Regions from separate parts of the Mesorhizobium sp. M0047 genome, predicted to be linked through region 1. Evidence: predicted binding sites of a transcription regulator. Region 1 holds the regulator's gene; each other region holds the start of a gene.
What was found. The regulator HrcA, encoded in region 1, represses chaperone genes, less so after heat shock. The targets are predictions, from matches to a motif close to GTTAGCACTCNCNNNNNGNGAGTGCTAAC.
Positions count from the first base shown of each region.

Region 1 (3,273 bases):
ATTGCGGGCAAAGATGCCGTGCTGCGCCGGCTTCGCGCTACCGTCGGCCAGGCGGTAGACGCGGATCTGGTTGGCTTCGCTGTCGGCGACGAACAGGTCGCCGTTCGGCGCGACGCGGACGACGCGCGGATTGTCGATGCCCGACGCGATCAGCTCGGCCGAAAAGCCCGGCGGCAGTTTCGGCTTGGCATCTGCCGGCCTTTCGGCAAGGCCGGCGCTGTTGGAGGCGGATTTGGTGACGTCGGGTTTTGGCAGATCGTTCGGCTTGATCAGGCGGCGCACACCGGGCCTGTCGGCACGCCAGTCGCCGAAGGCGGCGGCACCTTTCAATACGGGCTCCGCTTGCTGTGCGAATGCAGCGGCGGCGAGAAACACCGCAGCGGAGAGAGCCAGCCCAGCCAATCGGATCATTCAATCCTCCAAACCTGGTCACATAGTGAACGGCTGCAAAGGGGGCAAACGAGCGGTTTCGTCCGTTGTTCCGCGGCACACGATCAGTTGAAGTGAAAGCGGAGGTTTTTTAGCCTCAGGTCCCAGCGGCGTAGAAATCGTCATCGAGACGCTTTTCCAGCGCGACGAGATCGGCCGGCAGCGGCAGGCCCATGGCGCGCATTTCCCGCAGTTTTTCGCGCAACTGCTCCTGGATCTCGTGCTGGTCTTCCGGCTGGTTGACCATCTCCTCGAGCAGCAGGCTGATCCGGGCCTTGAATTCTTCGAGCGCCATTGTTTTTCTCCTCAGCTGCTTGTTCTTTGTTTTTTGAGTCTAAGGTGTTGAGATTCAGGTCAGGCCGGCATCACCTGAACATCAATACGCTTAGCGCAGCATGCGGGAAATCAGCTGCGCCGTATAGTCGACCATCGGCACGATGCGGGCATAGTTGAGCCGGGTCGGGCCGATGACCCCAAGCGCACCGACGACGCGGGCGTCCTTGTCGCGATAGGGCGCGACCACCAGCGACGAGCCCGACAGCGAGAACAGCTTGTTTTCCGAGCCGATGAAGATGCGCACGCCCGATCCTTCCTCGGCGAGGTCGAGCAGCTGGATCAGTCCGTCCTGCGTCTCCATGTCCTCGAACAGGTGCCGCAACAGTTCGATATCGGCCTGGGCGGTGACGTTCTCGAGCAGATTGGCGCGGCCGCTCACGATGAGCCGTGCCGGCAGGCCGCTGTCCGCGCCGGCCCACACCGCGAGCCCCTTCTCGACGAGGTCCTGCGACAGCGTGTCGAGGGCGGCCCTGGTCTCTTCCTTGATGCGGGCGATCTCGACCCGCGCCTCCGCCAGCGTGCGGCCGCGGATATGAGCGTTGAGGAAGTTCGAGGCCTCGTGCAGTTGCGAGACGGTGATGCCGGCGGGCAGCTCGACGACACGGTTTTCGACGTCGCCATTCTGCGACACCAGCACCGCCAGCGCCTTGGTCGGCTCAAGCTGGATGAATTCGATGTGCTTCAGCGCCACTTCGTTCTTGGCGGCAAGCACCAGGCCGGCACCGCGCGACATGCCCGACAGCATCTGGCTGGCCTCGGTCAGCATGTGTTCCAGCGTCGCGCCCGAGCCGGATGCCCGCACCTGCGCCTCGATGGCGCGGCGCTCCTCGTCGGACAGATCGCCAAGCTCCATGAAGGCGTCGACGAAGAAGCGCAGGCCGGCCTGCGTCGGCAACCGGCCGGCCGAGATGTGCGGCGCGTAGATGAGGCCGAGATGCTCGAGATCGCTCATCACGTTGCGGATGGTGGCCGGCGACAGCGAAGACGGCAGGATGCGCGACAGGCTGCGTGATCCCACGGGTTCGCCGTCCTTGAGGTAGGAATCGACGATGCGCCGGAAGATATCGCGCGAGCGCATGTCCAATGATTGAAGCGCGGGCGCCTGCGAACTTGGATCGACTGCCTTGGTCATTGCGGCCAAAAACCTCCGGCCCAAAGATATAGACTTCGCTACGGCCCGCGCAACCCGGTGTCTGTGTCAGATCGCCCCGGTGTCTGTGTCGGATCGTCAGGCCATTTTCCTTTGCGCCATGCGTCCCATGCGGCTACAAGCCGGCCAAGATTCCCGAAAAATGACAAGAAAGCAGCCTGAATGCGCCCCTCCAAACGCCAATTCGACGAAATGCGCGCCATCTCCTTCGAGCGCGGCGTCTCCAAGCACGCCGAAGGCTCATGCCTGGTGAAGTTCGGCGACACGCATGTCCTGTGCACGGCCAGCCTGGAGGAAAAAGTGCCGGGCTGGATGCGCAATTCCGGCAAGGGCTGGGTGACGGCGGAATACGGCATGCTGCCGCGCTCGACCGGCGAGCGCATGCGCCGCGAGGCTTCCGCCGGCAAGCAGGGCGGCCGCACCCTGGAGATCCAGCGGCTGATCGGCCGTTCCTTGCGCGCCGTGGTCGATTTGCAAGCGCTGGGCGAGCAACAGATCACCGTCGACTGCGACGTCATCCAGGCCGATGGCGGCACCCGCACCGCCTCGATCACCGGCGGTTGGGTGGCGCTCTACGACTGCTTGCGCTGGATGGAAGCCCGCCAGATGGCCAGCGTCGCCAAGGTGCTGAAGGACCACGTCGCCGCGATCTCCTGCGGCATCCATGACGGCCAGCCGGTTATCGACCTCGACTATATCGAGGACTCGGCGGCCGGCACCGATGCCAATTTCGTCATGACCGGCAAGGGCGGCATCGTCGAGATCCAGGGAACCGCCGAAGGCGAGCCTTTTTCGGAAGGGCAGTTCGCGGAATTAATGGGCTTGGCCAAGAAGGGCATTCAGCGCCTGGTCAGTTTGCAGCAGATGGCGGTGGCTTAGTTCTCAAATGCCGAGCTTGAGCGCCCCCCTCTGGCCTGCCGGCCATCTCCCCCTCAAGGGGGGAGATCGGCTATCCCGCTGGTTTGCGCCACCTTCCGGCGGCGTGAGATGTGCGGAGGCGCCAAAGCTGCCAATCTCCCCACTTGAGGGGGAGATGGCCGGCAGGCCAGAGGGGGGCGCCTCGTGACGCCCTCCGCCATCCTGGAATCTGCTCTCTACGTCACCGACCTCGTCGCCGCGGAAACCTTCTACACCGGCGTCCTGGGCCTCACCCTCTTCGGCAAAGTCGATGGCCGCCACCTGTTCTTCCGCTGCGGGCCGGGCGTATTGCTCGTCTTCAATGCCGAGGCAACCAAAATCCCGCCGGCGCCCGACGCCAGGCTGCCGGTGCCGCCACATGGCGCTGTCGGCGAAGGCCATCTCTGCTTTGCGGCGACCGCTGACGAGATCGTGCGCTGGAAAGCGCGTCTCGAGGCGAA
Region 1 covers NZ_JAMYUW010000062.1:7,158-10,430, forward strand. Annotated here, with positions in the region: gene NKJ89_RS33380 (PQQ-dependent sugar dehydrogenase) at 1-411, opposite strand, end outside; gene NKJ89_RS33385 (hypothetical protein) at 527-724, opposite strand; gene hrcA (heat-inducible transcriptional repressor HrcA) at 815-1,897, opposite strand; gene rph (ribonuclease PH) at 2,078-2,794, shown strand; gene NKJ89_RS33400 (VOC family protein) at 2,978-3,273, shown strand, end outside.

Region 2 (3,273 bases), on a different contig from region 1:
CCACCCTATTGCATCACCGGCGACGAGCTCGAGCGACTCTATGACGCCATTGAGGAGGCGGGCGAACGCTTCGGGTCCAGGCCATGAGCAAGTCGTCGCGCATTCTCGGGTTTGGCCATCATGCGCCTCGGCGAAAGGTGACGAATGCCGAAATCGAGAGCAATCTCGGTCTTGATCCAGGCTGGATCGAAAGGCGTACCGGGATACGGTCGCGCTTCTGGGCAACCGACGAAGACACGCTGTCTGGTCTTGCTACGCAGGCCGGCGACATGGCGCTGGCGAACGCCGGCATTGCGCGCCACGACATCGGTCTGCTGCTGCTTGCCACCTCGACGCCCGACCATCTTCTGCCGCCCAGCGCGCCGCTGGTCGCACACAAGCTTGGCCTTGGCCGCGCAGGCGCGGTGGATCTGACCGGCGCCTGCGCCGGCTTCATCTATGCGCTCATGTTTGCGGACGGATTTACCCGCCTGCACGGCAAAGCGAGCCTTATTATCGCCGCCAATATCCTCAGCCGCCGCATCAATCCAGCCGAGCGCGCAAGCTCGGTCCTGTTTGCCGATGCCGCCGGCGCCCTCGTGATCGGTCCCTGCGATGATGCTGATCGGGGCATTCTCGGTGCCGCGGTGGATTCGGACGGCTCGCGATACGGGCTGATCCAGATTCCCGCAGGAGGAAGCAACAAGCCGTTCCACGGTGACCTCGATCTCGCGCAAGCCCGAATGACAATGACCGACGGCCGCGAAGTGTTCGCAAAGGCCGTCGAGATGATGACCGATTGCTCGATAAGCGCGCTAGCCGCTGCCGGAGTGCGGCCACACGATGTCGGCCGGTTCGTGCCGCATCAGGCCAATACTCGGATTTTCGATGCGGTCGGGAGGAACCTCGGCATCGCGGACCAGGCAATTGTCAAGACGATTGCCGATTACGGCAACTCTTCGGCCGCGACGATCCCGCTGTCGCTCTCGCTCGCCAACCAGACGGAGCCATTCCAGCCTGGAGAGAAAATCCTTCTGGCGGCGGCGGGTGCGGGTCTCAGCGGCGGCGCTCTCGTGGTTGGAATCTAGCCGGCCGGCTCACGGGCGCACGACTGGTCATGAATGGCGATAGGGCAACAGAACCAATGCCAAAATGGCCTTCTGAAGCTCGACATGACCGAGCTGACGCAGCACGACGCGTGCGAGCCTCTGGATGAGTTCAAATGCATCACCCGTTGCACCAATCGTGCCATCCGAATACAGCTCAATTACTGAGGGTGAGCCGCCCCATATATGTCCGATACCCGACATTGTTCACATAAAAGGCTCGATGCTTACACGCTCTTTGCTCTCTTCTCTTTGCTGCCTGCTCTTTTTCTCTTTGCTCTTTGCTCTTCCGTCTTGACTAGCAGGAGCCTGCGGCTTATCTCATTGCCGCGTTAGCACTCGCTTCGGCTGAGTGCTAAGCACGCTCCGGCAACGGAGAACCGTTCAACATCCGCACCAAGGAAATCCAAAAATGGCAAAGTCGAATTTCCGGCCGCTGCATGACCGCGTGGTCGTACGCCGGGTCGAATCCGAATCCAAGACCGCCGGCGGGATCATCATCCCGGATACGGCGAAGGAAAAGCCGCAGGAAGGCGAGATCATCGCCGTCGGCTCCGGCGCTCGTGACGAAGCTGGCAAGCTGGTCCCGCTGGACGTCAAGGCCGGCGACCGCATCCTGTTCGGCAAGTGGTCGGGCACCGAAGTCAAGCTCAATGGCGAAGACCTTCTGATCATGAAGGAATCCGACATTATGGGCATCATCGGCTGACACGCCGGCGCCTTTCCTTCGCGATCAAATCTGAATTTCGGGCGAAATGCCCAGGAGTAAAAAAATGGCTGCCAAAGACGTAAAATTCTCCCGCGATGCCCGCGAGCGCATGCTTCACGGCATCAACATCCTCGCCGACGCGGTGAAGGTCACGCTCGGTCCCAAGGGCCGCAACGTCGTCATCGACAAGTCGTTCGGCGCACCGCGCATCACCAAGGACGGGGTCACCGTCGCCAAGGAAATCGAACTTTCCGACAAGTTCGAAAACATGGGCGCGCAGATGATCCGCGAAGTTGCTTCGAAGACCAACGACATCGCCGGTGACGGCACCACAACCGCGACCGTTCTGGCGCAGTCGATCGTCCAGGAAGGCAACAAGGCCGTTGCCGCCGGCATGAACCCGATGGACCTGAAGCGCGGCATCGATCTGGCCGTGACCGAAGTCGTCGCGGCGCTCGGCAAGGCTGCCAAGAAGATCAAGACCTCCGAGGAAGTCGCCCAGGTCGGCACGATCGCCGGCAATGGCGACGAGTCGGTCGGCAAGATGATCGCCGAAGCGATGCAGAAGGTCGGCAACGAAGGCGTCATCACGGTTGAGGAAGCCAAGACCGCCGAGACTGAACTCGAGGTCGTCGAAGGCATGCAGTTCGACCGCGGCTATCTCTCGCCGTACTTCGTCACCAACGCCGACAAGATGGTTGCCGAGCTCGAGGACGTCTACATCCTCCTGCACGAGAAGAAACTCTCCAACCTGCAGGCGATGCTGCCGGTCCTCGAAGCCGTCGTGCAGACCTCGAAGCCGCTGCTCATCATCTCGGAAGACGTCGAAGGCGAGGCGCTCGCCACGCTGGTCGTCAACAAGCTGCGTGGCGGCCTTAAGATCGCCGCCGTCAAGGCGCCGGGCTTCGGTGATCGCCGCAAGGCCATGCTGGAAGACATCGCCATCCTCACCGGTGGCCAGGTCATCTCCGAAGACCTCGGCATCAAGCTCGAGAACGTCGGCCTCAACATGCTCGGCCGCGCCAAGAAGGTGTCGATCTCCAAGGAGAACACCACCATCGTCGACGGCGCCGGCAAGAAGGCCGAGATCCAGGGCCGCGTCGCCCAGATCAAGCAGCAGATCGAAGAGACCACCTCGGATTACGACAAGGAGAAGCTGCAGGAACGTCTGGCCAAGCTCGCGGGCGGCGTTGCGGTGATCCGCGTCGGCGGCGCGACGGAAGTCGAAGTCAAGGAAAAGAAGGACCGCGTCGATGACGCCCTCAACGCCACCCGCGCGGCCGTGGAAGAAGGCATCGTTGCTGGCGGTGGCGTTGCCCTGCTGCGCGCTTCGGCCGACATCAAGGTCACCGGCGTCAATGCCGACCAGGCCGCCGGCATCAACATCGTGCGTCGTGCGCTGCAGGCTCCGGCCCGCCAGATCGCGGCCAACGCCGGTGCGGAAGCATCGATCGTTGCCGGCAAGATCCTTGAGAACAA
Region 2 covers NZ_JAMYUW010000009.1:2,532-5,804, reverse strand. Annotated here, with positions in the region: gene NKJ89_RS10645 (adenosylmethionine--8-amino-7-oxononanoate transaminase) at 1-87, shown strand, start outside; gene bioZ (3-oxopimeloyl-[acyl-carrier-protein] synthase BioZ) at 84-1,067, shown strand; gene groES (co-chaperone GroES) at 1,498-1,794, shown strand; gene groL (chaperonin GroEL) at 1,859-3,273, shown strand, end outside.
Region 2: the regulator HrcA is predicted to act here: its motif matches at 1,417-1,445, upstream of groES (co-chaperone GroES).

Region 3 (3,273 bases), on a different contig from region 1:
CCTTCTTTTCCTTGACTTCCGACTCGGTGGCGCCGCCGACGCGGATGACGGCAACACCGCCGGAGAGTTTGGCCAGCCGCTCCTGCAGCTTTTCCTTATCGTAGTCGGAGGTCGTCTCCTCGATCTGGCCCTTGATCTGGGCGACGCGCGCCTGGATGGTCGCCTTGGTGCCGGCGCCGTCGATGATCGTGGTGGTGTCTTTCTCGATCAGCACGCGCTTGGCGCGGCCGAGCATCTCGACAGTGACGTTTTCGAGCTTGATGCCGAGATCCTCAGAGATCATCTGGCCCGATGTCAGCACGGCGATGTCTTCCAGCATCGCCTTGCGGCGGTCGCCGAAACCCGGCGCCTTGACGGCCGCGACCTTCAGGCCACCGCGCAATTTGTTGACGACAAGCGTGGCGAGTGCCTCGCCTTCGACGTCTTCGGAGATGATCAGCAGCGGCCTGCCGCTCTGCACCACCGCTTCGAGGATCGGCAGCATCGCCTGCAGATTGCCGAGCTTCTTCTCGTGGATGAGGATGTAGGGCTCTTCCAGCTCGGCTCGCATCTTGTCGGCATTGGTGACGAAATAGGGCGAGAGATAACCGCGGTCGAACTGCATGCCTTCGACGACGTCGAGCTCGGTGTCGGCGGTCTTGGCTTCCTCGACGGTGATGACGCCGTCATTGCCGACCTTGTCCATCGCCTTGGCGATCATCTCGCCGACGCTGGCATCGCCGTTGGCGGCGATGGTGCCGACCTGGGCGATTTCGGCCGACGACTTGACCTTCTTGGCGCGGGCCTGAATTTCCTTGACCACGGCGGAAACCGCCTGGTCGATGCCGCGCTTGAGGTCCATCGGGTTCATGCCGGCGGCGACCAGCTTGGCGCCTTCGCGCAGGATCGAGGCGGCCAGCACCGTAGCGGTGGTGGTGCCATCACCGGCCAGATCGTTGGTCTTCGAGGCGACTTCGCGCACCATCTGCGCGCCCATGTTCTCGAACTTGTCGGCAAGCTCGATTTCCTTGGCGACGGTGACGCCGTCCTTGGTGATGCGCGGCGCGCCATAGGCCTTGTCGAGGATGACGTTGCGGCCCTTGGGACCGAGCGTGACCTTCACAGCATTGTTGAGGATCTCGACGCCGCGCAGCATGCGGTCGCGCGCATCGGTGGAGAATTTGATTTCCTTGGCAGACATGATTTTTATCCCGTCGAATTTGGAGTGGAACGGTCGCCGCGCGGAACGCGCTGCGCTTGTTCTTCAAGTACTGGAGCGACCTTTGCGCGCCCTGAGGGAAACGCGCCGCACGCGCCGCTCCAGTCAGGCGGCCTTCTTGGCTTCGACGGCTTTGTCGATGACGCCCATGATGTCGGCTTCCTTCATGATCAGAAGGTCCTCGCCGTCGATCTTGACCTCGGTGCCCGACCATTTGCCGAACAGGATGAAGTCGCCTGCCTTGACGTCGAGTGGAACAAGCACGCCGTTTTCGTCGCGTGCGCTCGGGCCGACAGCGATCACTTCCCCTTCCTGCGGTTTCTCCTTGGCATTGTCGGGAATGATGATACCGCCCTTGGACTTGATATCGCCTTCGGCGCGACGAATGACGACGCGGTCGTGGAGTGGCCGAAATTTCATGGGAACTTTCTTTCTGGGGCCGGCATGGGCGGCCGCTCCTCCTGATATAGGCGTCTTGGCACTCGATAGATAGAAGTGCCAGAATTATTTCTCGCCAACGGCCAAGAATTTGAATGATATAATTCGAGACGCGCAGAAATTCGTTCGGATGGGAGGAAAACCTTTTGCCGGATTGAATTTCGCGGATGCAAGTTATTATTTCAAAGATCAAACAGAGGATGGCCGCGACCTTGTTTGGAACTCAATTGAGGCGCATATGCAAAATTCGTTGATTTGGATCGAGTTGGCTTTATGTCAGAGCCCTCGCCATTCACCACCGAATTCTCGAAAACGAGTGCATGCGCCGGTCCGGCGCACATTTAGTTCCGTTCGGACCCTGGAATGAAACCGATGCTGACCACGGATGCACTGGCAGCGTCGGGCATCGTCCCAGCGGTTCGAGTAGGAATGATACGGAAAAGCGCAGCCGCCCGTTTCCGCGGAAAATCGCAATTCATGACCAGCCGCACCACAAATACAGTCGTTCGCTTCAAGTCGGCGTTTCCGCTGCCCGGCTTTGATCAACCGCAACCGCCCGGAGAGTATCGGGTCGACCATGACGAGGAGGCCCTCGAAGGGACTTCCCAGATCGCATGGCGCCGCGTGGCCACCTTCATTCACCTGCCGGCGATCACCGCGAGCGGTGCTACGCAGCAAATGGTGCCGATCGAACCGGCATTGCTTCAAGCCTCGCTGGAGCTGGACGAGAGACAATCATGAGAACCACAACCCTGATGCAACGCAACGCACGCCCGGTCCGCCGCGAAGCCGCAACGCATCTCTTCGCCGTCGGACAGGCTATCCGGCTGAAGAGCGGCATCGGCACGTTTCCAAAGGCCGCGGAAATCTACCGCGTCACAGCAACGCTCCCGCCGAGCGGAAATTCGCTGCAGTACCGCATCTGCAGCGACGTCGAACCTCATGAACGGGTGGCGACGCAGGACAGTCTCGAACCGGTCGACACGTCGCCGGGCATAACGCTAAGCGAAAGGATCTTCGAACATGTCAAAGGGACAGAAACGATCTAGCCGGGAGATCAGGAAGCCGAAGCTGGAAAAGGTCCCGCCCAAGGCTGAAAGCGTATTCGGCGCCCAGACCAGACTTGCCGCCAACATCAGTGCCGTGCGCGGCAAGGGCAAGAACTGACGTCGCGACACGGGCACGGATGACGATGAAGATCGTGATCGAATTCTATCGCACCCGAAACTCGGACGACGCGCATGCCGTAGTCGGGCGCGAGACGGCGCAAGCGGCCAACCTCGACCATGCGATCGAGGTCGCCAGGCTTTTGGCAAAAACCCTGAACATGCCGCAGCAGCCGGACGCCATGACCATCGTCGACGCGAATGGCGCGACGCTCTATTCCGGCGTTCTGGCCAAGGAAGCGATTAATGAGGAAAGGCCAACACCATGAATGCCTATAGCAACGAAACCGATCGGCAGCGCAACACCGCCGGGCTTGCGGCCTGGGAAAATGAGGGTGGCGCATCGGCACGCGACTTCGCGGACCGTCAGTATGGCCGCCGCGTCGAAGCGGATCGGTCCTGGACCGTCTATCATGTCTTCAGCGGAATTCCGGCGCTGATCGACGGTGGTGCGATGACCGGCCTCAGCCG
Region 3 covers NZ_JAMYUW010000018.1:98,051-101,323, forward strand. Annotated here, with positions in the region: gene groL (chaperonin GroEL) at 1-1,180, opposite strand, end outside; gene NKJ89_RS18950 (co-chaperone GroES) at 1,304-1,618, opposite strand; gene NKJ89_RS18955 (hypothetical protein) at 2,114-2,377, shown strand; gene NKJ89_RS18960 (hypothetical protein) at 2,374-2,685, shown strand; gene NKJ89_RS18965 (hypothetical protein) at 2,660-2,803, shown strand; gene NKJ89_RS18970 (hypothetical protein) at 2,829-3,071, shown strand; gene NKJ89_RS18975 (hypothetical protein) at 3,068-3,273, shown strand, end outside.
Region 3: the regulator HrcA is predicted to act here: its motif matches at 1,673-1,701, upstream of NKJ89_RS18950 (co-chaperone GroES).